DNA from 3 places in the Pseudalkalibacillus sp. R45 genome. Region 3 is predicted to be linked to each of the others. Evidence: riboswitches for the same ligand, from Rfam matches in the RefSeq annotation. Region 3 holds a riboswitch; each other region holds the start of a gene.

Region 1 (9,781 bases), on a different contig from region 3:
ATCATTGAGTGTAGAGTAGATATTACCACCCGGCGCCATGATTTCCGGTTTAAGATCCAGACTTGGCGTTGATCCCCATGAAGAGAAAGAGGTCGGACGTCCCTGTTGTGGAGATGGTTCAGCAGTATCAACCTCAAAATTAAGGCTTGTGTTCCCATCATTATAGAGATTTTTTAACTGGTCGCCAGTCTCCTTTGTCGTGAGCATGAATGGAATGTCGAAATGCCCTTGATCACGGTAGATGGTTCCGCCTGCGCCAGTGTCTACCACGATAATTCCTACAGCACCCTGTTCAGCTGCAACCGCTGCTTTGTCTATGAATGGAGCTGGGGAACCACCACGTGACACTGCAACAATTTTACCAGAAACATCAATTCCTTCGTAATCAGCCTCGGAACCATATTTACTTCCCAACGAAACAATCTCATATTCTTGATCGCCGAGTTTTTCAAACCAATCATCACTTGAATATCCAAAACCATCAATCGGATTTCCGTTTAAAGATAGATTATAGTTATACCACGTCTGCTTATTTCCAGAAGCAGCAACTTGGATGGAATCATAGGATAGGCCCGGTGCACCAACGACACCGATATCAGGGTTCTCTGCAAATGGCGTTTTCACAGGGTCACCAATATGACGGGAATTGCCGGCAGAAACCGAAACGACGACACCATTATCTACGGCTCTAGTTATTGCAAGGTTTGCAACATCGTCGGGAGAATAGAAAGCAGCCACAGAGCCTAAACTCATATTGATCGCATCTGCTCCTAATTTGATTGAGTCATCGATTGCTGCTATGTAAACATCTGAAAAAGTAGAGGAGTATCCAGGATCGTTACTGAAAACTTTCATCGCCAATAGTTGCGATTCAGGTGCAACCCCTTTTATACCACCATCATCAGGATTACCGTTCGCGCCAACGATACCTGCTACATGCATTCCGTGGTTGGATCCATCTGGCACCAAATCACGGATTTTCGTATTGCGGTCGAAATAGTTATAGCCGTATGGAACTTTTTCAGTAAAATAAGTACCAGATAAATCATGTTCTTCTTTCAAACTATTAACCTCTGATTCTGAGAGATCGGCATCCGTTTCCGGACTAAGAATGAAATCCTTGTGAGATGGATCTACACCTGAATCGATCACAGAAACGACCATTCCTTCACCTTTGTATGTTCCTTCTGTCCATGCTTTATAAGATTGGATGAATTCATGGCTCGTGACCATATTAGGTTCAACAATCGGTCTTTCGTATTCGTTTGATAAGTAAACGTCCTTTACGCCAGGCAGTTTTTCAATATTTTTTATTTCACTGTATTGGACTTCACCACTGAATCCATTAACAACAGTCGTAAAGTTGAATTTATAGTTTATGTTGACCTTCTGATCAGCGATGCTTTGCTTTACTTGCTTTTGTCCAGTCGTTACTTTTTCTTGTAATACTTTTTGCGATGGCTTTGCTAGCTTGGAATAATTTGTTCCTTTTTCCTTTGCCAATTCGATTGCAGCTTTACCATCTAATTCTACAATCACTCTGACTTGATCATTCGCTTTAAATGGCAAATCAGCCTTTACGGTATCTAAAGCTTCTTCTTTTGTTGTTGCATTTTCTGAACTTTGGCTGCCGTTATTCATGTTCGGCGTTGCGGCAAAGGATAAATTAGAAAATGCTAATAGGAAAATAAATAAGAGAGTGACACTTTTCTTGAAATTGTTCAATCTAACCACCTAAAAACCCCTTTTCTCCAAATATCATTCTGACCTTCGATTTCTGACTTTCGCCTCCTTGTTCAATCGTTTTCTGCAGATATTTTTATTTTTAAAATAATCTGTCATTTAAAAGTATCAAAACAATATTTGTCAAACATCTACAAAAAGCCCCATATTACTCGGTAAAAAGTAATCAGGGAGATGTTACCAACTAATATCCAGATAAAATTAAATTTAGCTTATACTGGAAGTTTTTTAACGCGTAAAAGTACTACCTGGACAAAGCAGTTCTAATTCTAACAAGTGTTGAAAGTGCGAATACAAAAGGAAAGACCTTAAGCCTAGGTTATTAGTCCTGTTCGCAACGTAATTACGAATTAATTATGTTATATGATCGGTTGGAACTAGAAAAATTCTGAAAAAACGGGTAATTTTGACTTGGTAAAATATTGTCGAATTCTTGTATAATAAAACTAATTAAAGCAGATAAAGGCAAAGCTATCGAAAGGTAGTGACGCAAAGCTAAAGGGACTAACGGTTTATACCTATGTCAGCCAGTTGCCTAAGGATCAGAATACCTACATAACTTGGAGCCCGTGAGAGGGTCCGGCAGCAAATTCCTGGGTTGAGCGTTACATACAGCCTCGGCAATCTGCTTTTTTTATGGAAAAAAAACAGAGGGGATGGAGAACTTGATCAAAAAATGGATCGCAACGATCAGTGCAGCTTCACTTTTGCTTTTCGGAGCAACACCAGCTGCATTTGCAAACACAGACGAGTCTACACCAACAGTCGACGTGTCTGAGGGATCAACGAATGAAGAAAACACAACTGAAGAAGGTACGGAGGAAGAAACGACAGAAGGCGAAGAGGCTCCTGAAGATGAAGAATCAGCAGAAGAAACCGAAGAGCCATCTCTGCTTCCAGGGGACTTTTTCTACTTTGTAAAAACGATGATCGAGAATGTACGTCTAGCAGTAGCTTCAGATGAATATGAAGAAGCGAAAATTTTAGCAGAGATTGCAGCAAACCGGATCGCTGAAGCGAATGCGCTTTTTGCAGCAGGGCAAGAGGAATTGGCCCAAGAGACGCTTGAAGAAGCGTTGAAAGCGCAAGAAGCTGCCATGGAAAAAGCAGAGGAAGACGAATCTTCAGAAGAAACTGAAGAAGGTACCGAAGAAGAAACGACTTCTGATGAAGAAGTGAATGAGGAAGAACCAACGGATGAAAGTACAGAAGAAGAGTCAACTGAAGATGAGGAATCTACAGAAGATGAGGAAACCACTGAAGAAGATGGGTCCGAGGAGGACGAACTTCAGGCAAAATTATCTCATAACATAGATGCACTTCTAATGGCTCTGACGCATGTGAAAAACCCGAATGCTCAAGCTTCTTTGATGAATAATATCCAAAAAGCTTTTGTTAAACTTGATAAAAAGATTGCAAAACTTGAAGAGAAATACGGAGTAGACGTTGATCAAGAGGAAGAAGCTGAAGGCGAAGAAACTGAAGAGACCGAAACTGAAAAAGAGGCTTCAGCTGAAGAAGAAGAGAAACAACCTGAAAAGGCTGAAGAAGAAGCAGAAAAACAAGCCGAAAAGGCTGAAGAAAAAGCAGAAAAAAAGGCTGAAAAAGCCCAAGAAAAGGCTGAAAAAGCTCAAGAAAAACGAGGAAAAGGTAAGCAAGACCATAACAATGACAAAAAAGATCGTGGACACGGTAAGCAAGATAAAGACCGTGGAAACAAAGGTAAACACGAAAAGGATCGCGGAAAAGGGAACGGACACGGAAGAAATTAACACCGTTCAGCCAGTTAAAAAGAGAGAACTCCACACAAATTGTGGAGTTCTCTTTCATATTATAAGCAACACTAGTCACGTGCCAGGCACCGAACAGAAAGCCAGTGGTACCAAGGGATCTCAAACGGTGCCAGGCACCGAACAAAAAGCCAATGGTACCAAGGGATCTCAAACGGTGCCAGGCACCGAACAGAAAGCCAACGGTACCAAGGGTTCTCAAACGGTGCCAGGCACCGAACAGAAAGTCAATGGTACCAAGGGGTCTCAAATGGTGCCTGGCACCGGGATTTTCATCCATCAAATTCTACACCGATATCCCTCCGCCGGAGAGGGGTTGGTTGAAGCTTGTCCTTTTCACGAAGGTTGCTTTGACTCGTTTTGATTTCAATAAGTATGGGACCAAAACCAGGCATGAGACCAATGAGCCGATTTGCTGTCTATAGGTTTGGGTTTTGATGTATGCAAGCATTTCTTCCGATATCGGAAGTGAGCTGAAGATCCAGTTGGTGATGAATCCATCCGCAATCGAATAAACCGTCACGCCAACTAAGAAGTAAATCATGTATTTCGGAAAAGAAGGACTTCTATTGAACAGCAGCCACAACGCGACAATCGACAAAACCACAATCCCATAATCCACGGCTGCTCCAACGAAAAAGGTAGGTGCAAACCATGCGTGATACATCGGATTGCCTGGTTCCGTCAACATGCTCCAGGCTGGTGTGTCATAGACCGTCACATAGCTTTGATAAAGGGCATAGAGACGAATGATCGGGACGAACAGAAGACCAACAACAATCAAAATCAACCATCCAGCGATTCCTTCGTGTTTAGATCCCATAATGATCTCCTTTCGTTTTCCTTAATCTGCTATTTAATACCCGCAATTTCCCCAAAGGAAACTAGAGCATTCTACCCAAATATTCAAGTTCTTTTATATACCTCATATTTACCGACTTCCTCAAACCCCAGCTTTCGTAAAATCGGTTCTGAGGTGTCTTTCCGGGCTTGCGTGACAATCCAGTTGCTCCCGTATGAACTTGCAAGCTCCATCCGTCTCGATAAAAGCGCACGATAAATGCCTTGCCCACGGTACTCCGGCAAAACGCCGGTTCCTGAGAGATACATCGCGTCACCGTCACTACTGAATCGATATCCTGCATAGCCGATCGCACGATCCCCGTCCATGACGATCAAAAAACCGCCTCGACGGCCAGGAACTTTTAGATACGCAAGCCTCTGCTGTACCAACGTTTCCTTCGTGGCATCATCATATCCCCAGATTTTTGCACTTACCTCAACATAATGACTGACATCATCCTCATCCACTACATTTCGCACTGAATAAGGCAGGTCAACCTTTTCCCACCGATCAACGGCTTTCACCAGTCCGTAGTAGGTGTCTTCATGCTCAAGCCCCGCCGATTCAACTTTTAAAATCAAATCCTCAGGCGCAGAATCCGGACCAATCCACCAGGAGTATGGTTTGCCTTGATAAAAACGTTCCACTTCACCAATCAACTGCTCGAACGCTTCATCAGTCTCAACTTCAACCTTCGCAACTTTGTTTGATCAAATGCTTGATGACCCTTCCGTCTTGTACATCAGTAACGCCGGACACTCCACAAATTCTACATTGTCCGGCACACTTTCATAATCCCACATGACCCCACGGACATACGTCCATAATTGTTCATTCATTGCTGTCACACCTTTTTTTCACTTAACAGTCATTTCGTTTACAATGTTAAAACTCCTGCAACCCAAATTTTACAATTGCCTGAGTAGGCGTCAAATCAACATTTTACATAAATTGTAAGTCGATTTATGGTCACTTTGCCTCCCATAAGGCCGAATTGCTAATTGTAGTAATTTTTTAGGGGAGGTGTTACTAGTGGAAAAAACACTTGATAAGCCAAAGGGTAAGTTTTTCGAAGAAATTCATTTTTTGCGTGCATTCGCTTGTATCGGTGTTGTGCTGGTACACCTTAGTGCAAGTTATTATAATCAACATGACCAGACCTACAACTGGTTGACATTCGCATTAAACCAGCTCGGGCGGTTCGGAACACCGACATTCGCGTTGATAAGCGGTTTCTTATTGTTTCACCAGGTAAAAGCAAAAGGCTTTGATTTTCAAAGATTTTTAAAATCACGATTCACAAAAATCGTCATGCCGTTTGTCATTTGGAGTATCTTTTATTTGCTGATCAATGTTTTTGTATTGAAGGCCACCCTGCCAACGGGATCTGATTTCATCGAATCATTCTTGACGGGTGCTTCGTTTTATCACTTATATTTCATGGTCATTGTCATCCAGTTCTATTTCATTTTTCCTATATTGCAGTCAATAAGGACAAAACGTTCATGGACGATCGCACTCATTCTTTCATTCATAATCAGTGCGTTTTTCATAAATCTATCCCATTTCTTGTCCGTGCAAGAGGGATTGGGAGCAATCTTAAGTAACCGTGTATTCATTTTCACATGGATCTTTTACTTTATATTTGGTGGCTTTTTAGCCTATTATTGGCGCTCGATCACAAAGCTCATCACCAGTCAGACGAAATTGGTGCTTTTGGTCGTTGTTGTCTATGTTTTAGCGATTTACGAATATAAAATAATGGGGTCGATCCCCTCGAATAGGATGACAAATCTGATCAATATCCCATTATTGAGTATGGCTGTCATCGGACTTTTTCCAGTCATTCAAAACCTGCGGATCCTTTATAAACCGTTAAAATTGATCGGGACGCTGTCAATGGGAATTTACCTCGTCCACCCATTGGTCCTCTTGTTTCTAAATCAAATTCTGCCTCACACAGCCTGGGCTACAAAAGGCTTGCCAATCATGTATGTAGTGGTGATGCTGCTCTCGATCGGAATCGTCCAGGCGATCCGAAAATTATCATTTGTGCAATATATCATTCCCGTTCCGCGCATGCAGAAATAAATACGTTTTCGAAAAGCCCTTTTGCGAGGGCTTTTTTTCGTTGTAACTTAATTCCATGTTGTTCGTCTATTAATAGTGTGGCGTTAAGGTAAAAAAGCAGCCTGCAACAAAAATAAGGAAAGAAATAGTAGAATATAATAAGGGAGTAAAAATTTAGGGGGATGGTCAGACTTGCGGAGAACATTATTCATCTTTATATGTCTCATTTTCACACTGGTCGGTTGTTCGGAAAAACCGAAGCCTGAAACGACATTTGAAAGTTACATGAAGGCATGGGAAAAACAAGACTATGCAAAAATGTACAGTCTTTTATCGGAGGAATCGAAAAAGCAGATTACAGAAGAGACGTTTGCGGAAGGATATAAAAAGAATTACGAAGAAATCAAGATGAGCAACTTCAAAGCTACATACAAATTGCCAGAGGAAGAAAAGGAATACAAGGAAGAGGATAAGCCGACCTTCGATTATTCCGTAACGATGGATACATTGGCAGGTCCGCTCGAAACGTCCTATAAAGCTGAACTCGTTTATGAAAAAGGTGAAGACAACGAGAAGTGGGCGATCAACTGGAACCCTTCGATGATTGTTGCTGGTATGCAAGAAGGGGATACGCTTTCTGCAACCACGATCAAACCTGAACGCGGTGAAATTTTTGATAAGACCGGGCAGGGGCTTGCGGTCAATGGGGTCATTCAACAGGTCGGACTCGTTCCTGGCTGGATGAAGGAAGATGCGGAAGAAGTGAAGGAAAAGTTATCGGAATTGATCAATGTCCCGGTTGAGAAGATTAATGCAGAGTTGAACAAATCATGGGTGACTGATGACTCTTTTGTGCCTTTGGGAACAGTCGCAGACGATGATCGAGAGAAAATCGAAGCGATCCGGCCGCTGAACGGGACCAAATTCCAGGAGAAAAAAGCTCGTGTGTATCCGTTAAAGCAGGTAGCGGCTCATTTGACGGGATATGTCGGCAAAGTTACGGCAGATGAATTGGAGAAAAAGAAAGAGGAAGGATACACCGCTCAAGATGTTATTGGAAAAACTGGTCTTGAACGAGCGTTGGAAAAAGAACTGAGAGGCCAGCACGGCGGTGAAATTGTCATCAAAAGTGAAGATGGTACGACAAAGGATATCCTGGCTAAAAACGAGCCTGTTGATGGCAAGGATTTTGCGTTGACAATCGATGCGACGGTCCAATCATCGCTTTATCATCAGATGAGAAAGGATGCGGGCTCAGCATCAGCGATCAATCCGACAACCGGGGAAGTTCTAGCGCTCGTAAGTACGCCGTCCTATGATCCGAACGAATTTGTCTTTGGTGTATCTGGAGAACGGTACAATGAATTGTTGAATGCGCCATCAGCACCATTGCGGAACCGATTCAGTAAAACCTATGCGCCAGGCTCAACATTCAAGCCGATTACAGCTGCGATCGGCCTTGAAACTGGTGCAATCGATCCAGCTGAGAAAAAATCGGTTCCGGCTAATAACCGCTGGCAGAAGGAATCCTGGGGTGACCATTATGTAACGAGGGTAAAAAGTCCACTCACCCAGGTCAATCTGCAGGATGCCCTCGTGCGTTCGGATAACATCTATTTTGCAAAAGCGATATTGAATATCGGCGGGGAGGCATTTTTACAAGAATCGAAGCGTTTCGGTTTCGATGAAAAGATTCCTTTCCCACTTGGAATCGAGGCTTCACAGATCACGAATGATGGTTTCACCAGTGAAGGCCAGCTGGCAGATACAGGTTACGGGCAAGGTCAAGCGGAAATGAGCTCGCTTCATTTAGGGTTGACTTACACGCCATTTATTACAAAAGGGAAGTTGCTGAAACCGATCCTTTTTACAGATGGAGAAAAATCACAAACTTGGAAAGAGAATGTGATCAGCGAGGAGACGGCAAACACGATCGTGAAGGATCTTGTCCAGGTCTTTGAAAGCCCTGCCGGTACAGCAAATGATGTGAAGCTTGCTGGTGTAAATCTTGCAGGGAAAACCGGTACGGCTGAACTGAAAAAATCAAAGGATGACAAAGAAGGGACCGAAAACGGCTGGTTCGTCGCCTGGAACACCGAAAACCCATCGCTTCTCGTATCGATGATGATCGAAGACGTGAAAAAACGAGGGGGAAGCCATTACGTCACGCCGAAAGTGACAAAAGTGTTCGAAGATATCCTCGTAGCGGAATAGGATACGCGAATTTGTCGAGAGTTGTAAGCGGACTATAGTCGTTCTCCACCCGAGATATGTCTTTTGGTGGCTAGGGTGAATTGTAAGTTACAGGGAAGCTTTGTTGAATGATACGAAAAAAGAAGGAGTCCTGCCATCGAAGGCACTGGACTCCTTTTGCTGTATCAGAAGGTCAGTAAGGAAATTCTAACGGACATCAGAGACCTTATCCGTGAACAAATCCTTATTATTAAAGACCTAACGGACACCAGCGCTCTTATTTATAAAAAACAGCTGAAAAAACAGTCTTTTTTCGCAAAATAGCGTCTCTCATGTCCGTTAAATTCCCGAATCACCTCTTTTTGGTACAAATAACGGCTGTGGTGTCCGTTAAGAATTTTTGAGGTGCGAATTCTACCAGCAATGATCAGTATTCGTTGATGATCCCCTTCAGTTTATTCTGCCATTTTTCATCGTCCAAAATGATCTGGAACGAGATCCGGCGGTTTTTCTGTAGGGATTCGTCTGAGTTTCCTTCTGCAATCGGTTTATATTCCGAGTAGCCGGTCGCCGCAATGTATTGGGCGTATTTTTGCTCCTTGAACTTCGGATTGACCTCAGCCATGTACTTGACGACCGCCACCGCTCGCTCAGTCGAGAGGCTCCAGTTATCATAAGGGACTGAATCGGTGTGTCCCTCGATCAGAATGATGTAGAGGTAGCGGCTCAATTCCTGCTCGTCAATGATCTGGACGAGCGCGTCGGAAAGCTGTGATAGCACCTTTTTCCCTTGTGGACTGATTTCCGCACTGCCGGTATCGAATAAAATGTTCCCTTCAACTGCGATTGTGTTGTTCGGTCCGCGGACGATCTTATCCTTCCCGACGTTTTCCTCAAGCCGTTTTTCAATCAAATCCGAGATGTGCTTTTTCACGTCTGCCACTTTCGCCAGTTCATGCCTCACTTCGGTCTGTTCGTAGGCATTATAGATGCTCTGGATGTAAGCGATGATCGCGATGAACAGCATGACGAGGACCATCATCGCCATCATGTCGGTGAATGACGGCCAGAAATAGCTTTTCGTTCCTTCCTCTTCGTTTCGCCATCTTCTTTTTCGCATCGGCATCACCTGTGGCTCGGG
Region 2 (9,781 bases), on a different contig from region 3:
GACGACGACATAATCGAACTGCGAAAGCATGAGATCGAGAATCTTACTGATATTCTCCTTCGTCACAAGCTCTGAGTACTCCGGCCGGTCTGGAGCAGAAAGGACACGGACCCCGCTTTCATGTCTGCTGAAATAGCTTTCGAGTGTCACTTCGTCAAGATCATTGATATCCTCGATCACATCCTTCATCGTAAAAGCAGATTGCAAGTCCATGGCAAGCCCGACATCCCCAAACATATAGTCGCCATCCAACACCCCGACTTTTATGTTCTTTTTACATAAGGCAACGGCCAAGTTGACCGTCATGATTGTACGGCCAACTCCACCTTTCGCGCTGCATACAGCGATCATCTCTCCGCGCTTTCGTTTTTGTGTTTCAGTTCGTTCTTTTTGTTCAACGGTGTTAGTTGTCATCCGAAGCAGCCTCCTCATCAGCCTTGACCCTGCTTCTAAGTGCGATATGTAATGGTCCTGATTCTGTTGCGTTTGCTAGTTTCACAGCTTCATTCGGCATTACTTCAAGCGTAACAGAAGTATATTCGACGAACTCTTCGCCTTCAGTCGTTTCAACCATACGTCTTCCAACTGCCAGGACTGTCACATTCTCGACTACAATCTTTGAAACGAGTTTGTCTTTTTCTTTAACTGTGTTAATGACATCCACTTGGTCTTCAGGCTCAAGCAAATTCGATACAGATTGAGGCAAATTCACCCCGACTGAAACAGCTCTGAAACCATCACGGATCTTACGCGAAACAAACAGCTCTTCCTCTTTTGAGGTTTTTAGATGATTCGTCAACAACGCTTCGCCCTGCGCAATATCGGCTGTAGAAAACTGTCCTACTGCTGTATCCAGGTTTGTGATTGTATTCGTGTGGATTCCTTCCTCGGGCATGAGCCTCGTTTCCAGCATATCTTTCGTAATCGAGACATTCCGCTTGATCTCTTGAGCCGCCACGACAACTTTAATTTTATTTTTATTTGCGACCGTCTGTGCATCGTATTGCTTCATATAGTTGAAAAAAAGCACAGTCGTGATGATCCCCATGATGATCGCTAATGTTAAAACTAATTTTGACCTCACTATGTTCACCTACTCTGTTAGTCTGATTGCATAAGCTCCGAAATCTTCAATCGTGTTATCGATAAAACCCGTGTCTGTTTGACTGACGAATATCCCGGTAATTTCATCACTGTGTTTATCAATCGGTTCTGTAATATAAAAATGTGCGAATCCAACTATTTTGATGGATTTCAATTGATTTTGATCATCATCTTCAGGTTCATAAATCGGGATCAACAGAATCCTGTCACAATCGCGCGGATTCGCTCCCGCCCTCATCTCCTCTTCTGTTACCGTACATTGGTTGACAAGATCGTTTATTATACTTCTTGTGGCAGCAATATTTCCTGTTTGCGTCTCAATAATATCACCAAATTTAACGGGCTCTTGATAGCCATTACGTAGGTTTTCCTTATATGTATCTGCCCCTGGTCCTCCCAATCCAAGAATCCCGAAAAAGCCCGTATCATTATCATGAGGTCCAACCTTCAAGGTATATTCCTGGTACGGTTGAGGATTGACAGACCTATCAATCCCAAGAGGCGCAACGCCGACGGCTTCCCCTATCGGTCCGATTTCAGCTGCAGCATGGACTTTTACTGGGACAGACTCTTTTCCGAATAGGGAAGAAAAATAAAGGGGAACCTCTTTTATTAGATCGACACCAACCTTATCTTCCAGCTCGATTTTCATGTCCTCAAGACTATCCAGTTCGGCATGCTTTGTAAGGACCTTGTTGACTACGTTGCGAACCTCAGACTCATTGACCGTTAATTCCTGTGCTCCTGATAGAGCAGCTGCATTCGCCACCTTTTGAAGATGACTCTTCGTCATGAATAAAGATCCGCCGTCAATAACAAGTCCCATGATCGCGATCAAGGCTAACATGGCAAGTCCGGTTAGAACGATTGTACTGCCAGCTTCTTCTCTAAGTACTTTCAATTTTTTCTTCATGATAACTTGCCTCCTCACTCCACTCTGATGGTTGAATCCGTTTTCACTAAGACTGGTGAAGGCAGTATTTTAGACATTAAAGGTGTAAGATAATCGACCGGATACTCTAGAGTCACGGTCATATAGTCACCTGAATCCCTTGTCGAGTCATTGGGTGAAATGTTGACCTGCAGATCTGAAGAGTCCCCGACATGAATGTAATCACGAGCGAAATCGATGATCGCTGCATCATCGCGCCCTAATCCACCCAGGCGGACACTCTCCTGTGTCGCCAATTGAAGATGCATATATGTATACATGATCCTGCCGAAATCAAAGATCCCCATCAAAATAAGTAACAGCAATGGTAAAACGAGCGCCATTTCCACCATGGACTGTCCTTTTTCATTTTTGATCATGAAAACCACGCCTTCCCGACAAAACTAAGAATCGCTCCCCCAGCAATCGCCACTCCGTATGGATAGGTCGCTTTCATTGAATCCTTTGTTAAAGCTAAAGGGACTTTTAAGCCATTTTTCTTGGCATATAGCCAATGAAAGTAATATTTCAACCGCTTGAACGCTCCACCACTGAAAATGATGATTCCAAGCGCCAGCAAACCTCCAAGCAACGCCATATAGATCGAGGTATTTAAAACGAATGCTGGTCCCTTCAATGCTCCGATTAGCGCAAGCAGCTTTACATCACCAGGTCCCATCCCTCCCATGAAATAAGGAATCAATAAGATGCCGAACCCTAAAAGGAAACCTAGAAGAGAGGTGACCAGACCCGACCAACCATTAACAATAAGATGCAAGATGAAAGAAAGGATAAGTGCAGGAAAAATCACCTTATTGTAAATGAGTCGTTTGCGAATATCGGTAATGACACAGATGATCAGGATTATGAGTAGTACTATATCGAAAATCATTCGATTCCCTCATTTCTTTTAAAAAAGGTTGGCTCAAAAAGAGGAGCCAACCTCGTTGTTAATTTATTAGTTTGTAGGAGTAGATTCTTCAGTAGGACGACTATCAATTGCATCAACTGCTTCATTGAATAACTCCTCAATTTCACCTCTGAAAGTAATTAAAATACCTACAACCGCTACTGCAATAACTCCCAATACCAATCCATACTCAGTCATACCTTGTCCTTGTTCTTCTGTGATCAATGCTTTTAATTTTTCCATTATGATACTCGCTCCTTTAGATTTTTTATTTGGACGGTTTGTCCAGGTTCGATTTTCGTCTTGTGGATGGTTCCTGCTGGTATCTCGATGACAGACGTAGTCCCTTTGTGAAGTTTTCCAAACTCCCCGGGACGGACGTAGCTTTCAGCTGCAATGATTTCATATTCATCATTGAGATAAAGCACGTCGATTTCGTATTTCATAAAATACGTATGGATCGATCGACAGGGTTGTATGTGGACGGCATAACCTTCGGGAAATGATGAGGTAAACATAAGTCCTTTTAATCTTTTGAAAAATGAATATGCGGGAATGACTTTCTCCGCGATGACGATCCCGTTTGACTGGTTAATGAGTTCCACGGTTCCACCTCCTTCTTCAACAAAAAATACCCTGCCTTTACCGAAAGCAGGGTCATGCACAAAACAAAAACACCCCTTGGATCTTTCGGTAACTGGCTGGCTTAGTGCACGTGCACCTTAGCCCCTGTAGTTTTGCGCCCCTGGCTTTCACCAGTTTTGCCTTTATCGAGATTCATCGATGTTTGTCGTTGAATCCGATATTTTGTAACTTCATCATACGAAATGGAAAATTTTAATACATCAGTCAATATTATTAAATTTTTCTGAACATTTAGTGGATACTTGTTACTAAAATGGAAAAATCAGCATTACTATAGTTTGTCGTAATATGTTATATATTGGTAATAAAATCCCGTTAACTAGGTCATTGGATTCATTTCTAAACCTTTTACTTAAAAGTTTTTAAAACAGAACGATATATGTTCTAATAAAGGTTGAAAAAGCACCCCCATATACTTTGTACCTAAACCTTTTTCCTGGTACGAAAGATTCTTTTCTTGTTTTCACCTTAAAAGGTTCATAGATATTCAGAATCAGAAACGACCATACATTCAGGACCAATCGCTCTGTTTTTACACAAGTAAAAAACTCCCCTATTGAAAGGAGAGTTCGTTTTTGTTTTAACTTGTGATTATGGAATATCCAACGCCTCTTTGGCTTCCTCGATTTCCGTTCCGTTTTTCAACATCAGCATCATCAACGATTCATCATAGTAGTAGCCATTGATTTTAAGCGAGCGTCTTTCCAGGCCATATTCTTCAAATCCTAACTTTTCATACGACCGGATGGCTGATCTGTTTTCCGACACCACCGTCAGAAGGATCTGTTCCAAATCCTCTATTTTCTTTGCTTCTTCTACCAAATACTGCAAAAGCTTGAACCCGATACCATTCCTTTGGAAGTGCTTTGCGACATACACTCCTACGATATCACCTTTGTGTTTCGTTTTGTTGCGTTCTCGTTGCAAAAACGTTCCGATTCCGATGAGTTCCCTGTCATAATAAGCTCCGGCTGTAAAATGTGTATCAGGATTCTGTGCTCTTAATCGGTTTGCCACTTGTTCAGCTTTTCGTTCAATTTCTTCTTCATAAGAAGATGCAAAGGCTTCAGGAAACTTTTTCAGTCCTTCCAATCTCAGCTTAAAATAATCCTCCGCATCCTCTGGTGTCAGTTTTCGAATCTCGATCATGACTGTCCCCCTCTATTCGTTGATTTTCACCGCTGTTCCATACGCTACGATTTCTGAAGCATTCGCCATCACAGAAGACGTTTGCAGACGACAGGCAACAATCGCATTTGCACCTTTTGCTTTTGCATCCTCGACCATCCTTGAAATCGCGATCTTACGGGCTTGCTCCATCATTTCGTTGTATTCTCGGATTTCGCCCCCGATGATCGTCTTCAGTCCTGCGAGAATATCTTTTCCAACATGCTTAGCCTGAATGGTACTCCCTTTTACAAACCCTTTCAACTCGATGACTTCTTTACCAGGAACAGTATCAGTAGTCACTATGAACAGTGCTAACATGGCAATTCCGTAAATGAAGAACAACAAGATCGAGACCCAGAAGTTGAAAAACAAGAAAACAACTGCTGCTCCCTGGAAGACGACCGTCAAAAGCAATATGAGAGATTTATATCTGGACATTTTTCACCTCATCAAAGACAAGCATTTGTGAATTCGTTGTTTCACCATTTCAGGTAAAGGTCGATCGGATGCCCTCTTCAGTAAGTAAGGATTCTTGACGCCATTTTCTTTCCAATAAGATTCAATAAGATCAGCTTTTTTCCCTTTTTTCGGAATCAAGTGATAAAGAACAAACCAATCTTCCAGGGAAGTATATGGAATGTTTTCGTCATGATAGGCAATCGATTGTTGGTCAAATATCAATTCATAAACGCCTGAGTCATGTAACACTGCAAAACCTGCCATGAAATCGATCGATACACCCTCAATTAGATAGGTATTAAAATGTTTCGTTTTATATGGCGGTTTCGTCTCGCTTGGCAACTTTTCAGCAATACGATCAAGTACGTCCTTCGCTTTTTCTGAATCTTCACCTGCAATCACAAGATCCACGTCACTAGGACGGATATCGAGCCCATGTTCATACAGAACATGTGACCCGCCGATCCCCCATAGGACTTCTTTTTTATTTAATTCCTGTGAAACCCTTTCTATGACATCCTTTTGCATTTACAATCCCCCTAACTTATTTTTACTTGCTTTTTAAACCTGCTTTACAATCCAGTGCTAAACTGACTCCGAATATAACACAGGAGGTTACACACATATGCACTGGTCTAAAAAGGTTTTATTTTTCATAGCAGCTCTTTCATTAATCATACCGGTGACAGCGAATGCTGTTGAAGGACCTTTAGATACAACTGGTCAACAGGACGGCGGGATCGGGAATACGACGAATTTTTTAGATGAAGCACCGAACATCGCGGTCGATCCGAAAGTCAATGACATCATCTATCCACTCTTTGCAACACCCGCTATCAAAAAGAAGGGGCAGACCCTCACAGTAAAAATCGACAGCCATGGGAAAAAAGCTGGAAGCTGGAGTATTAAGCTTAAACCGACAAATCATTCTGCATTTACAGAAACATACGATCTACCTGTCAAGAAGGTTTCATCTGGAGACTCACATTGGAAAGATAGTTCTACCATTTATGATGTAACGGTTCAAATCCCTGAAAACATACCTGAGGAACTGTACGACTTAGAAATCGAATACACTTCTAACGGACAACGTAAAACGGATGAACAGCCCCATTCCGTGAAAGTGGTCGACGAATATAAAAAGGATTTCACCTTCTTACACCTGACGGATACCCACATCGGTTCACCTCGTAACCTAGGTGACCATGATGATCCATCATCCATAGATCCAGGCCGTGTGAAGGAAGCTGGCATGTGGGATCCAGATCCTGAAAAACGGTGGCTTTACCTGCAAAAAGCGATCAAGGAAGTCAACATGAAAAACCCTGACTTTGTTGTCGTAACAGGGGATCTGATGTACGGTCAAATGAATCCGCAAGAGTACATCTACGAATATGAAGAAACGTATAAGATGCTGCAAAAATTGGATGTCCCTGTCTATCTTGTTCCAGGTAATCATGATTACTATGCGCAAGACGCGACGCTTGCTGATGGGGCGGAATACTGGGAACAATATTTTGGTCCGCAATACTTCTCATTTGATTATGGCCCTTACGCTCATTTCATCGGATACAACTCGTTCGATTGGCATAAATTCGACCGAAGCGGCCATGGAACTGTGTCCGTTCCCACGTGGGGCGGTCAAATCCGACAAAAGCAGCTTGATTGGGTAAAAGAAGACTTGAAGAAAAATGAAGATACAGCACAGGCCGGTCAAGTCAAAGGTTTATTCTCCCATCATAATCCGCTCTGGCGTGACCGTGACATTTGGCCAAAAGATGATCAAGAAGTTCAGGAATACTGGAAGCAGTATGATGCCCAACACAATCCTCAAAATCTTGAAACCTTAGCGCTCGGAGAAAAGCTCGGCATCAAATATGATCAGCAATGGCATGGTGAAAATGCTCATGAACTGATTGACGTCATGAAACAATACAATGTCGATATCAGCCTGCACGGCCACACGCATATTGACGATGTAACCGAAAAAGATGGCATCCTTTACACGACTACAACTGCTATTGAACTGTCCGGAAAGCCATGGGTCGGATTCCGTCCATTCCAGATGAAGGATGGAAAGATCACTGACTATAACTACGAAGAACCAGGCCACTCGGTACCTGTTTATCAAAACGGGGATACAACTGCTGGAATCATGTCCCTGGAATCCAGCTATGCAAATCAGAACGACGGCACCGCTTCAGAACAGCAAGTCACCGTCACGAACCGATTGAAAAAAGATATGACAATCACTGTTCCCATTTATGTAGTAAAAGGTGACTATACTGTTTCTATAGGTGAAGTGAAACAAAATGTCGCTTCTGGTAATAAACAATATATCGAAGTTGAATTGACAGTCCCAGCGAACAGTACGAAAGAAATTGATATTAATTAAAAGCTGTTTTCTTAACAATATTTCCATTGTAATGGCGTGGAAATATACTCGCTTTTCCCGCAGGAGTCTCGTATATTTCCACTGCTTGTTTTTCATCGCTAACCTTAATCTTTTTTAAAAGAACTTATATAACTCTCCCCCTCTTTGCTCTCGGATGAGCCATTTCCTCCGGGAGCTTTTCTTTTGTCGATAATCATCAAAAGTTTTCTGTTGACAATCAGATTCGAATGATTTAAGTTTTGTATATGGGAAACATTTTTATAATCAGGCATATATTATGACTGTCACTAAAAGTCATTTTTATTTTTTACGAAAAAGTTGCACGCGCACAACTTTTATTTACAAGGTGAATGTTGTTAGTTACGCACACAAGCATCAGAGCATATAAAAAATGAAAGAACCAAAAAAATGTTAACAGGAAGGAGTGTAACAGAATGTCAAATGCTTTAACCGTCAATAATTTGAACGTGTCTTATCTCGGGAACGTCGCTTTGACAGACGTGTCGTTTCAATTAGATGAAGGAGCTCTTGTCGGGGTCATCGGTCCTAACGGAGCTGGAAAATCGACGTTGATCAAAGCGATGATGGGGCTGATTCCATCCGAAACGGGCAAAGTCGAAGTTCTTGGAAACCCAGTGAAAAAAGTGAGGAAGAAAATCGCATACGTACCACAACGGAATGATATCGATTGGGATTTTCCGATCCACGTCCTCGATGCTGTCACGATCGGAACGTATCCGCATCTCGGTCTATTCAAACGCCCGAAGAAGAAAGAACGTGAGTGGGCTTACAAATGTTTAGAACGTGTCGGCATGCAGGATTACAGTAAACGGCAGATCGGAGAGCTATCAGGAGGACAGCAGCAGCGTGTCTTTTTAGCAAGAGCACTCGCCCAGCAGGCAGACATTCTCTTTTTAGATGAACCATTTGTCGGTGTTGATGTTTCAAGCGAAAACACGATCATTCAAATTTTAAAAGAATTGCAGAAAGAAGGAAAAACAACGCTGGTCGTCCACCATGACCTCAGTAAAGCGAATGTGTATTTCGATGAATTGATCTTATTGAATAAAGAGCTGATCGCTAAAGGTGATGTGACTGACGTATTAGAAGCGAACACGATTTCCAAGGCGTATGGCAATCCGCTCGCATTCATGAATAACGATATGGGAGTGAATCAGGCATGAACTTCTTTGAAGCCATCATCCACTACGAATTTTTGCAAAAAGCATTGATCACTTCGGTTATGGTAGGAATCATTTGCGGTGTCATCGGATGTTTCATCATCTTAAGAGGAATGGCTTTGATGGGAGATGCGATTTCCCACGCAGTCCTGCCAGGGGTCGCAATCTCTTACATGCTCGGTATCAACTTCTTCTTCGGAGCAGTATTCACTGGCGTATTGACTGCCATTGGAATCGGATTTGTCAGCCAGAACAGCCGTCTGAAGAACGATACGGCCATCGGAATCCTGTTCACCTTTGCGTTTGCGGCCGGGATCATTTTAATTACTTTTATGAAAAGCAGTACAGACTTGTATCACATACTATTCGGTAACGTACTTGCTGTCCGGCCATCAGACATGTGGGTCACATTGGTCATCGGGATCCTTGTCATCGCAGGCGTTTATTTCTTTTACAAGGAGCTGCTTGTCACTTCCTTCGACGCGACGATGGCTTCAGCTTATGGTCTATCGACGAAATTGATCCATTACCTATTGATGACGATGCTCACGATGGTGACGGTCGCTTCCTTGCAAACAGTGGGAATCGTTCTTGTCGTAGCAATGCTGATCACACCGGCTGCCACCGCATACCTTTTGACTGATCGTTTATGGGTCATGATCTATCTTTCAGCAGGATTCGGTGTCCTCGCTTCTGTTATCGGATTGTATTACAGCTTTATCTATAATCTTCCATCTGGTGCGACAATCGTACTCGTATCAACAACAATGTTCATAGCTGTGTTCTTGTTGTCACCAAGGCACGGCTTCATCCGAAAAGTCATCAAATCAAGAAAAAGAGCTTCATTAGCGAACTAGAGAGGGGAACATGAAAAAATGCTCAAGAAAACGTATTTTCTATTTGTAGGGGTGTTGATGGCGCTGTTACTTGCAGCTTGCAGCACCAATATTGAGGAACCACCTGATAATGAGAAGCTTCAAGTTGTG
Region 3 (9,781 bases):
CATCTTTCTTTAAACCTTCTTTATTAATTGAGGGATCAATGGCGATAACAGATCCGGTATCAAATGTTGGTTCCATTGAGCCTGACAATACTGACTTAAGTTGGTAACCAAAGAAGTTTGGTTCTCCACCGGATGCTTTTGAACTTACAACCATAAAGATCATGACAATGAATATTGCAAATAACATCCAGGACGTGATATTGCTTATCCATTTTAAAGCTGTTTTCATTTGCTTCACTCCGTTGAATCATTTTTATTTTCACTAGATTGATCTACAACTTCTTCATCATTTATTTCATCTATTTTTGTTGCCTCACCAGTATCAGATGTGTTATTTGTGGATTTTACTTGATCTGAATCAGAACCCTGAGTTTCATCTGGTGGCGGAGTCTCTTGGTCTTCATTATTTTCATCTTCTTCTGAATCATCAGCATCATTTCCATTTTCATTGCTGTTCTCTTCAGAAGAATCAGCTTTATCAGATTCATCTCCTGCATTATCTTTCACATCAGTATCTGCTTGTTCCTCGGTACTAGAATCATCAGATTTGTCTGTTTTCTTATCTTCATCTTTACCTGAACATGGGGCACTAGTATGATCATCACAGTCATCCTTGTTATGACCCGGATTATCTGGATCTGTTTTATCCCCAGTGTCTTCATCCCCATCTTCTGGACCGTTTCCGATTCCAGCATTATCCTTGCACAGGTCTTTATGAGATTTTTTATAAGCCTTATCCGCACAAAAATCTGTTGCTGCAGTTATTGACCCGCTCACCTTACTGGTATCACTGAAATATGAATACGTGCTTTGAACTGTAAAACCAAATAGGAAGAAAATAAAAAGCGTTAGTGTAAAATTTACAAACAATCTGTATTTTTTCTTTTTGATTGAACTCCTGGTTCTTCTTTTACGACTTGGTAGCTCTAACAATCCTTTCACCTACTTTTCTAATAGGTTGATGTTTTGTTCTTTTTTAAGAACATCTTATACTCGGAGTATATACCTATATAACGAACAATAAAACCAGTAAATAGAGCTGTTTTGTTCGTTTTGAAGAACCTTTTAGTCTGTTTCCTCCGTTTTACTCTGTATTTCATACTATTTCGTTATTTTTAAAATTTCTTTCTAAAGAACGCAAATAAATTAATATGACTCCATTGCTATATAGAATTGTTTTTACTGTTCTTTTAGAAGAACAATTAGAAATAAAAAATCCCGATTCTCTTTCATCGGGATTAACGAGTTAATTTAGTTATTGTTTCGAGCTTCTTTGTATTTGTAGTTTTCAACTATACCTCTACTTCCGCTTTCGTGAGTCCGAGCCTTTTGGCTTCGAGGATAAGTGTAACCCATTCTTTGTCCGTTGTTTCGATTCGGTCATCATTCAGCCTTCTTCCGCCTCTTTCATCTCCTGGATCACAATGTTCTTTCAACATGACTTTAAGTTCCATACACACAAATAACCCCATCTATAAATAGATCGGGTCGGTTGCACTAGTGACTCCACGTATTTCAAAGTGCCCACATACGAAATACGTTTCATTGTCTCCCACGACAAAATCGTGTTATTTAGTCTTATTATAGTACGTCTTTTGCCCTAATAAAACAGTATTTTTCAGAGAATATCATTCACTCTCCATCTTCTTCACTTCGTTCTCCGCGTAGCTTGGCATTTTTGCTACTTTTGAGCGTTGTTCCATTTCTTTTGCGTTGTTGTTGCGTTGTGCATTGGCATTACCTTTTTTCTGTTTGCCCATCGTTCGATCCTCCTGACATTTGTTTTTATTAGTATGGACCAATTGTAATTCATAATTCTTCTATTTTTGGTCAATCTAAGGTATAGGAGGTGTTCGTTATGAGTGGACCTTATTTATGTCCGGGCTGTAAAACAAATCGAACCCGCTTTAATGTGATTGAACAGATTCCTAAAGGCGTGAAGCTGGATCCGCAATCGGGTGAAGTCGTTGAGGAGTATTCAAACGATGACCTTGAGATGTTCCATATGCCTTACAAAGGGTCACAATATCGTATACAATGCGCTGCATGCGGGTTGATCGAAAACGAAGAAACATTCAAAGCACGCGCCAGTTCGTCCCAAAACCCTTTTTTATCGTAGAAAAAAGCACCCGTAAAAGGTGCTTTTATTCGTTCAATTCGACAGTCAGTTCATTGGCATCAAATTCGATATGCTTTGGGATCTGGAATAACCGTATCTTCATTTCTTCAAGGCGGTCAAAATCTTCTTTTTTCATACCGAAAAATTGCTGTTGTTCGTATATTTCACCATCAGAATGTACCCCTTGTGAGTATCCCTGTTGCGATAAAATCGGTTTGTCATCCTGATCCGTCAATTCGTAAAAGGCTTCACCAATTCTATATTGAGCTAAATCCGGCATTTCTTCTAATCGTTTTTGGTATTCGGTATAGTTTGCGAAATGGAGGCCTTGCAATTCTTTATCAGCTTTTATAGATAAGACGAAACCATAATTGAAATCATTCGCTCCAGGTCCGATTTGATCTTTTTCCATTTTGGTAAGGTTGAACTCGATACCATTGGCCGTACCTATTTTACGATTAATTTCCACGCTTTCTTTTCCTTTTTTATCGTACTCCAGGAATCGCTGTAAATCTTCACTCGTGAGTGTATGTGACAATTCTTCATTGGTACTTAAGGTTGCGCCGAGAACTTTCAGGTTGAGCTCTTCAGTATTTACAAAGTTAAGACTCTGATAATGCGGCAGACCTAAGAATTGCTGTCCGTCGGGTTTTGTTTGGATCGGTGCGAAGTCTTGGTTCCCGTTATAGCTATAATTCAATCTGTTGATCTCGTATGGTGAATCAATCTCAACATTCAGCTGACTGAAATTCAGCCGCATTTCAAGGTCGGTAAAGATGATCTCTATATCATCAGCTAGCTTGACGGTTTTATTGATCGGTTTCTTCTCTAAAATCGGGTTCCAGCTTTTAAAAGGATAATCAAATGACAGATCTTCCATAGCAATCGATTTTTCAGAATCATCTTCCCTCTTTTGGATCAATCCGATATCGCCAAATCCGATTTTATTTATTTTTTCAACGGCCTCTGTATTATAAGTATGCTTTTGTTCCGCACCCAGCCATTCAGAAAAATCCTGGAACACTTTTTCATTAAATTCAGGCTCAATCCATAAACGGCGATAAATCCGATTTTTATAGACAACACCGTCATTAGGTAAATATGACCCTCCAGGATGATCTCTGTTTCCAACCGCAATTTCAAACGGTGCTTGCCCATCAGCATAATACTGAAGGCGGTCAAGTGACAAATATGGAATCTCTTCCGGTTTATCATCAAAAGGAGATAAGTCGAGGCTGTAGGTAACCAAGAGACGCATGTCTTCGTTCCAGACCGAGTGGATTTTGAAAGTTCGCCTTTCTTCTAAGATATCTACCTCTATATCCTTTATTTCCGTCATAAGATCATATTCTTCAATCAGTTGAAGTTGCTGTGGATCATAACTTCGTACGGATTGGTTCAACTTTTCACTCAGTTCGCTTTTTGTCTTTGCCACATTGAACACTTCTTCATCTACCGCAAACGAGGTCCGCTCCTTTTCCTTGAACATGTCGGTTATGAACAGGAATGCCAGGACAATCAGTACGACAGGTACAATCTTGATAAATTTATTTTTCACTTTCATCTTTTCCCCCTTAATTAAACTCTATAATGAGTTCTTTTTCATCCGTATTAAGGTACTTCGAGATATTCCATATTCGTACATTGAATTCATCTACCTGTTTGAATGTTTCTTTTTCTATGCCGAAGTATTGGATATGTACATTGTCTTCCACACCATGACCATATTGATCATCAATTCGGATTGTATTACCATCTTGATCTGTCAATTGTATGAAAGGATGTCCTTCGAGGCGATCCCTCTCTTCTTCTGAATAACTCTCCATTTCCTCCGCTATACTTGTATAGTCGGTAATGAATGAGCTGCGAGAATTCGCCGGGTTGGTCTTCTTCAATTCAAAGCCGATCGTCGTGCTGTCAGGTCCACTTCCGCTTGGTCTGAGGGTATGCAGAGTAAACTGGGTTCCGTTTACTACCCCTAGCTTGCGGTTGATATTATGAATGGTATCGACATCTCTTTGACGATAGGCGGCGAGTTCTTCTTTTGTAATTTTAAAAGTCAATTCTTCTTCTGAAGGGATCTCAGCGGACAATACTTTAAATTCGAAACGGTCCCTCATGTTTTCTTCGAAGATCGGTAACGTCAAAAATTGATTTCCATTTTTATCTTTTTCGATTAACGCTGTGTCGGGACGGCCATTGAGTTCATAGATCAGAGTCCTCAAGCTTGTATCATCTTCTGAGTTGATATTTATGTAAAACCTTTGGGAGTACAACAATGTCTCCAATCTGTTAAATTGGATCGAAACTGTTTCATTCAGTTGAAGTGTTTCTTCAAGATCTCTTGACTCAAGCACGGTGTTTTCACCAACAAAATTGCTTTTCAACATAATATCTTCTATGTAAATCGGTTTGTCTTCCCGTTTGTTATTCTTTACGAAATGGCTGTCTTTAAGTTCCACTTTTTGTATCTTATCAATTGCGCCTGCCCATGACGTCCAATCATTTTCCAGTGACCAGCTAGAGGAATCCTGTAATTTTTGATAGTCGGGTTCGATGAATACTCTCCGGTAGAGGCGGTTCCCATATACAATCCCATCATTCCTCCAATTAGAAGCATGGAGTTCGATCGGATTCTGGACGGGAATTTCCAAAGGCTTTTTGTCCTTAGCAAAATAGGTTAACCGCTCTAGGAGCAAGTAAGGTACATCATTGGGTTCCTCATCACCCGGCAACAGATTGAAACTATACGTGATCAGCAATCCTAAATGCTGGTTGAATACCGAGTGGATTCGGAAATCACGTCTTTTTTCCATGATCGGCACATTGACATTATCAACTTGGGTGTCCAGATTGAATTCTTCCACACGTTGCTGAAAGCCATAATCGGGCATATCCACTTCAAATCTCAACTGTTTTCGTAAATCAGCCTCTGATTCTGCGACCCTGAACTTTTCTTCATCAACAGAAAATGCTGTTCTTTCCCGCTCCTGGTATTTTTCACTTATTACGAAAAAAGCTACCATGACCAGAACAATGGGAATGATCTTTATCAGCCTTTTCTTTTTCATATTAGCCCTCCCAACTTCAATTCTGATCCTACTCAGGAATCGCAATCGTGATTTCTTCTGAATTGAATTCTACAGGTTTTGAGAAATGGAAGAGCCTGAACTTCAATCCATCTGAATCCATAAAATCTTCTGTTTCCATAGCAATATCCATCAGCTTTCATTAAGATTTGAGTGTCCTGCGATTCCTAACAATGGGATGAGATTCCCCTTCGAATTTGTAACCTCAATGTAAGCATGTGAATCAACTTGGTTCGGATGATCGCCATTCTCTTTTTCAACAAGTACATCGGCATAATCAAGGAACCAGGTAGGACCATAATTTTTCCATGGTGTTTCCATCGACAAGTGAATATTCATGACATTTTTCGGATCATCTTCAAACTCCAAACCGACCAGTTTGAAAGTACGCCCTGTAGCCAGTTTTCCTAGTTCCCTATTGAGATCCATTAATGAAGAGTCTTCGGTTTGGCGATGCTTGAAATCAGTAATGTCTTGTTGAGTGATCTCAAATTCGAACGCCTCATCTGTGGGGATCATTCCACCTTCAAATTCCAGTCGCAATTCATCGGAATTTATATAAATAGTCGATAGGTACGAATCACCATTTTCATCAAATTGGAGCCCAGACTCATGTTCCCCACCATTGAACTTGAATGAATATGCATAATACCGCTCTGGATCAGGTTTAACATCAAGATACAACCGGTTTTGCCCCAAGTGGACCTCTAGCCGTTTTACGTGTGCTTCAGTGTCTTCTTCGAGTTGAATAGTTTTATCAATTTCAATCGTTTCAAGTGCTTTTTCCTTATGCATGAATTTCATTTCGAGTGGAATCTTTTCGACCTGATGTGTTTTTTCTCCATCTACCAAGTGCAGCATTGAAAGTGCTACATTTTCTACACGTTCCAGATTCCGTTCGAAAATCTCCTGTTCATTCTCGGCTTCTGATCCGCTCCATCCAAGCACTTCTTCATAGGCATCATATACCTCTGGTTGGATCCATATGCCTCGATAAAGCCTATCCTCAAAAACAAAACCATCATTTGCATATCTCGTACGGTTTTCAAACCCGTTCGTACTGTAAAATTGCACGTTAACCTCTATAGGTGATTCTTTTGGATTATGTAAAGTAAGTTGTTCGACTTCTAAATATGGTACATCTTCCGGACTCTTATCTGGCAGTAACAAGTTGACACTATAAAGAAGATAGATGTGCCGATTGTTGCTCCATGCTTCATGAATTTGGACGTTGCGTTTGCTGCCCATTACGGGAACAATTTTCTCTTCAAAAGTATCAATCAAACCGTATTGCTCAGCTTTCTGGATTTCACTTAACCGATATCCTGAAACTGATTTGTTATAAAATTTAACCTGATCATATGTATCGACGACTGTGAAATCTTTTTCTTCATCATTTTCCTTTATGTTACTAACCTCTTGTTTTTGAAGGTGCTCGCTTATAAAAAGAAATGCTGTCAAAACAAGCAGGATCGATATAACTTTTTTCAGTACGATGCTTCTATTAATTTCCTTCTCCCCCCTTATCCTTCATCCTACCATAAGTTCTAGTTTTTAGGAGATTGATAGGGGATTTTTCAAAGATAGATGTGGAAAAACTCTACAAAAATGAGTTTTTTACTGAATTTTAGTTAAAAAACTCTCTTCAAGTATCAATCAACCCGTATTGCTCAGCTTTCTGGATTTCACTTAACCAAAATTGTTCCCGTAATGGGCAACTTTGGGAACGGTTTGAAATAAGTGAGGGATACTGAGGAAATCAAGTTTAATAGCTTAAAAACCAATTTCTTTTAATAAAGAAATTGGTTGGTTTAGGGAATAGACACATGGAACAGATGTCAGCTAATTTTGTCAAAACCAAAGTGTTCACTACTGAACGGAATCTGTTCAATTTCAGAGTTATTCTGTTCACTTGCAAAAAAGCTTTGATCAATTTTATAATTTTTGTCTTTACAAAAAGACTTCATCTGACATGAGATGAAGTCTTTCTAACTCGAATCATTCGCCGCCACACCAGTCATAAACAACGAGTGCAAAAATTTCGGCTGCCTGGAATACTTTTTCAAGCTCGATGAATTCGTTCGGATAGTGGGCATAAGCTGTCACCCCAGGTCCGAAAACGATTGAAGGCGTGTTTCCGACATGAGTCAGGAGACCGCCGTCTGTCCCCCAAGGTGAAGCTTCGATTTCAGGGGCAGTCCCGAGCACTTCCTGGTACCTTTCCTGTAAAATCCCCATCAGTTCGTGCTCGACATCGATCGAACCCGGGAGCCATTGTGCACCGAACCATTCTATCTGAACCGGGTACTTCCCGAACCACTCGTCATCAATCTTGCTCATCGCTTCTTCAAATTCTGCCTTCACATCTTCCAACGTTTCTTGCGGACCGATGCCGACCCGGCCTTCGATTAATATCTCATCCGGTACTGAAGACGGCCAGCTTCCACCTTCAATTTTTCCGATGTTGATCGGCAGTGGAATCGGCGTTTTGGCGTAAAGTGGATCGTCTACCCGGGCATTGCGGTCTTTTTCAAGTTTTTGGATCGCCTCTATGACCGGCATCGCTTTTTCAATGGCACTGACGCCTTCATAACGGGTGCCGCCATGTGCAGATCGACCGAGTACCTTCAACCTGAACCATTTTGAGCCTTGTTGCTTCGGGAAGATTTTCATGTTGGTCGGTTCTGGGATCAGGGCTGCATCAGCCGTATAACCTCGTAACACAGCCACAAGTGTCCCTGCCCCACCGCTTTCTTCCTCTATGACACTATGAAAAAGGACATCACCTTTCAGCTTGACCCCTAACTCTTTTAAACATTGAATGGCTAGTAAAAGAGAAAGGTTTCCACCTTTCATGTCAGTGACACCCCGACCAAACATTTTGCCGTCCTCGATATGACCGCTGTAAGGATCATGGTCCCACTGATTGAGGTCCCCTGCCGGAACAACATCAATATGGCCATTCAGCACGATCGATTTGCCGCCGCCCGTTCCTTTCCATCTTCCAACGACATTCGGGCTCTTGGAAAAATCCGTCCGTGTTGCGCAAAAATAAGGGTGTTGCAAAAATTCCTCCCCAGAAGGGATCCAATAATCCACTTCGAGGCCCAGTTTTTCGAGATGGTCACTGATAAGCTTCTGGACGCCTTCTTCGTTTTCTTGCACGCTGCCTTCCTGCACAAGCGTTTGCAAAAAGCCGATTGCGTCCTCCCTGTTCCGGTCAAGCCATTGCTTCACTTTTTCCTGCACCTTCAAATGCCCCCTTTCTCATATGTAGTTTTCAAGAATTGATCGTCAATGTCCTGCTTACGTTGAACGTTGCTTCGGTCGCTTTTTCAATTTCATCGAGTGTATATGGATGCATGATTTCGATTAATTCAAGTCCTTCTTCTTTCACCTGGAAAACCGCCATTTCAGTGATGATCATATGTGCCCCTTTTTGCACAGTAAGAGGCAGACGGCACTGGTGGACGATTTTCGAACCGCCATCCTTATTCGTATGGTTCATCAGCACGATCACTTTCTTTGCTTTTTGGGCAAGATCGATCGCTCCGCCCATTCCTGGCACCCGTTTACCCGGAACGATCCAGTTTGCGATATCCCCTTCTTCACTTACTTCGAGCGCACCAAGAATCGTCATATCGAGGTATCCCTTCCGGATGATCCCGAAGGCTGTTGCACTATCAAAGTAAGAGGCGCCGGGAATCAAGGTGACCGGGTAACCTCCAGCATTGGAAAGATGACCATCTTCTGTCCCTTCATCAGGTGAAGGTCCCATACCTAAAATTCCGTTTTCCGTATGCAGCATCACACCCAGCTCTGGTTTCAGATAATCGGCTACCAGGGTCGGGATGCCGATGCCCAGATTCACAATCATCCCCTCAGTTATTTCTTGTGCGGCACGTTTGGCGATCCGTCTGCGCGTTTCAGCTCCCAAACCCATTGCCAATCCACCCCTTTGCTTGGTACGACATAATCGACGAATGCACCCGGTGTCACGATACACTCCGGGTCAAGTTCTCCTGCCTCCACGATCTGCTCAGCCTCGACGATCGTGATGTTTCCGGCAGTCGCGACATGCGGGTTTGTATTCCGGGCACTTTTGTCATAGGTGAGGTTTCCATAGACGTCTGCTTCTTTCGCGAATACGATCGAAACATCAGCAGTTAAAGCCGGTTCAATCATGTATTCACGGTCATCCACCGTCACCTTTTGTTTGCCTTTTTCCACAAGGGTCCCGAGTCCGACATCGACAAGGATCCCACCGAGCCCCATGCCGCCTGCGCGGATTTTTTCAGCCAGTGTTCCCTGCGGGTAAAATTGGACGTCGAGATCACCATCATGCATCTGCTTTCCCGCTTCAGGATTCGATCCGATGTGGGAGACGACGATACGGCGTACCCGCTTTTCAGTAATCAATTTTCCAGGACCGATCCAAGGAAATCCGACATCGTTGGAAATTAATTCGATGTCTTTGATCCCTAAGTCCAATATGAAATTGACGAGACTAGGAGGAGCGCCTACTCCCCCGAACCCGCCGCACATCAACGTCATGCCATCTTTAAAATGTCCA

Evidence for each region. A riboswitch is a leader RNA that binds a small molecule or an ion and turns the genes downstream of it on or off. The one in region 3 is predicted to bind cyclic di-GMP.
Region 1: linked by a shared signal. The riboswitch ahead of ACTWQL_RS05330 (DUF5667 domain-containing protein) and the one ahead of sinI (DNA-binding anti-repressor SinI) in region 3 are both predicted to bind cyclic di-GMP.
Region 2: linked by a shared signal. The riboswitch ahead of ACTWQL_RS07970 (DUF192 domain-containing protein) and the one ahead of sinI (DNA-binding anti-repressor SinI) in region 3 are both predicted to bind cyclic di-GMP.

The regions. Positions count from the first base shown of each region.
Region 1 is NZ_JBQQCL010000001.1:1,147,071-1,156,851, reverse strand. Features, by position in the region: gene ACTWQL_RS05335 (S8 family serine peptidase) at 1-1,725, opposite strand, end outside; cyclic di-GMP riboswitch class I at 2,198-2,282, shown strand; gene ACTWQL_RS05330 (DUF5667 domain-containing protein) at 2,409-3,515, shown strand; gene ACTWQL_RS05325 (DUF2569 domain-containing protein) at 3,820-4,356, opposite strand; gene ACTWQL_RS05320 (GNAT family N-acetyltransferase) at 4,440-5,024, opposite strand; gene ACTWQL_RS05315 (hypothetical protein) at 5,088-5,216, opposite strand; gene ACTWQL_RS05310 (acyltransferase) at 5,410-6,468, shown strand; gene ACTWQL_RS05305 (penicillin-binding transpeptidase domain-containing protein) at 6,640-8,661, shown strand; gene ACTWQL_RS05300 (OmpA/MotB family protein) at 9,068-9,760, opposite strand; gene ACTWQL_RS05295 (hypothetical protein) at 9,766-9,781, opposite strand, start outside.
Region 2 is NZ_JBQQCL010000003.1:58,434-68,214, forward strand. Features, by position in the region: gene ACTWQL_RS07940 (AAA family ATPase) at 1-414, opposite strand, end outside; gene cpaB (Flp pilus assembly protein CpaB) at 404-1,084, opposite strand; gene ACTWQL_RS07950 (pilus assembly protein TadG-related protein) at 1,094-2,017, opposite strand; gene ACTWQL_RS07955 (TadE/TadG family type IV pilus assembly protein) at 2,032-2,415, opposite strand; gene ACTWQL_RS07960 (A24 family peptidase) at 2,412-2,927, opposite strand; gene ACTWQL_RS07965 (Flp family type IVb pilin) at 2,994-3,188, opposite strand; gene ACTWQL_RS07970 (DUF192 domain-containing protein) at 3,188-3,550, opposite strand; cyclic di-GMP riboswitch class I at 3,635-3,721, opposite strand; gene ACTWQL_RS07975 (GNAT family N-acetyltransferase) at 4,182-4,739, opposite strand; gene ACTWQL_RS07980 (YbjQ family protein) at 4,752-5,069, opposite strand; gene ACTWQL_RS07985 (hypothetical protein) at 5,202-5,747, opposite strand; gene ACTWQL_RS07990 (metallophosphoesterase family protein) at 5,845-7,614, shown strand; gene ACTWQL_RS07995 (metal ABC transporter ATP-binding protein) at 8,049-8,798, shown strand; gene ACTWQL_RS08000 (metal ABC transporter permease) at 8,795-9,652, shown strand; gene ACTWQL_RS08005 (metal ABC transporter substrate-binding protein) at 9,671-9,781, shown strand, end outside.
Region 3 is NZ_JBQQCL010000002.1:260,180-269,960, forward strand. Features, by position in the region: gene sipW (signal peptidase I SipW) at 1-229, opposite strand, end outside; gene ACTWQL_RS07150 (SipW-dependent-type signal peptide-containing protein) at 235-933, opposite strand; gene sinI (DNA-binding anti-repressor SinI) at 1,293-1,454, opposite strand; cyclic di-GMP riboswitch class II at 1,478-1,562, opposite strand; gene ACTWQL_RS07160 (hypothetical protein) at 1,629-1,760, opposite strand; gene ACTWQL_RS07165 (DNA alkylation repair protein) at 1,859-2,119, shown strand; gene ACTWQL_RS07170 (hypothetical protein) at 2,145-3,683, opposite strand; gene ACTWQL_RS07175 (hypothetical protein) at 3,694-5,190, opposite strand; gene ACTWQL_RS07180 (hypothetical protein) at 5,341-6,669, opposite strand; gene ACTWQL_RS07185 (peptidase) at 7,207-8,457, opposite strand; gene ACTWQL_RS07190 (3-oxoacid CoA-transferase subunit B) at 8,489-9,151, opposite strand; gene ACTWQL_RS07195 (CoA transferase subunit A) at 9,094-9,781, opposite strand, start outside.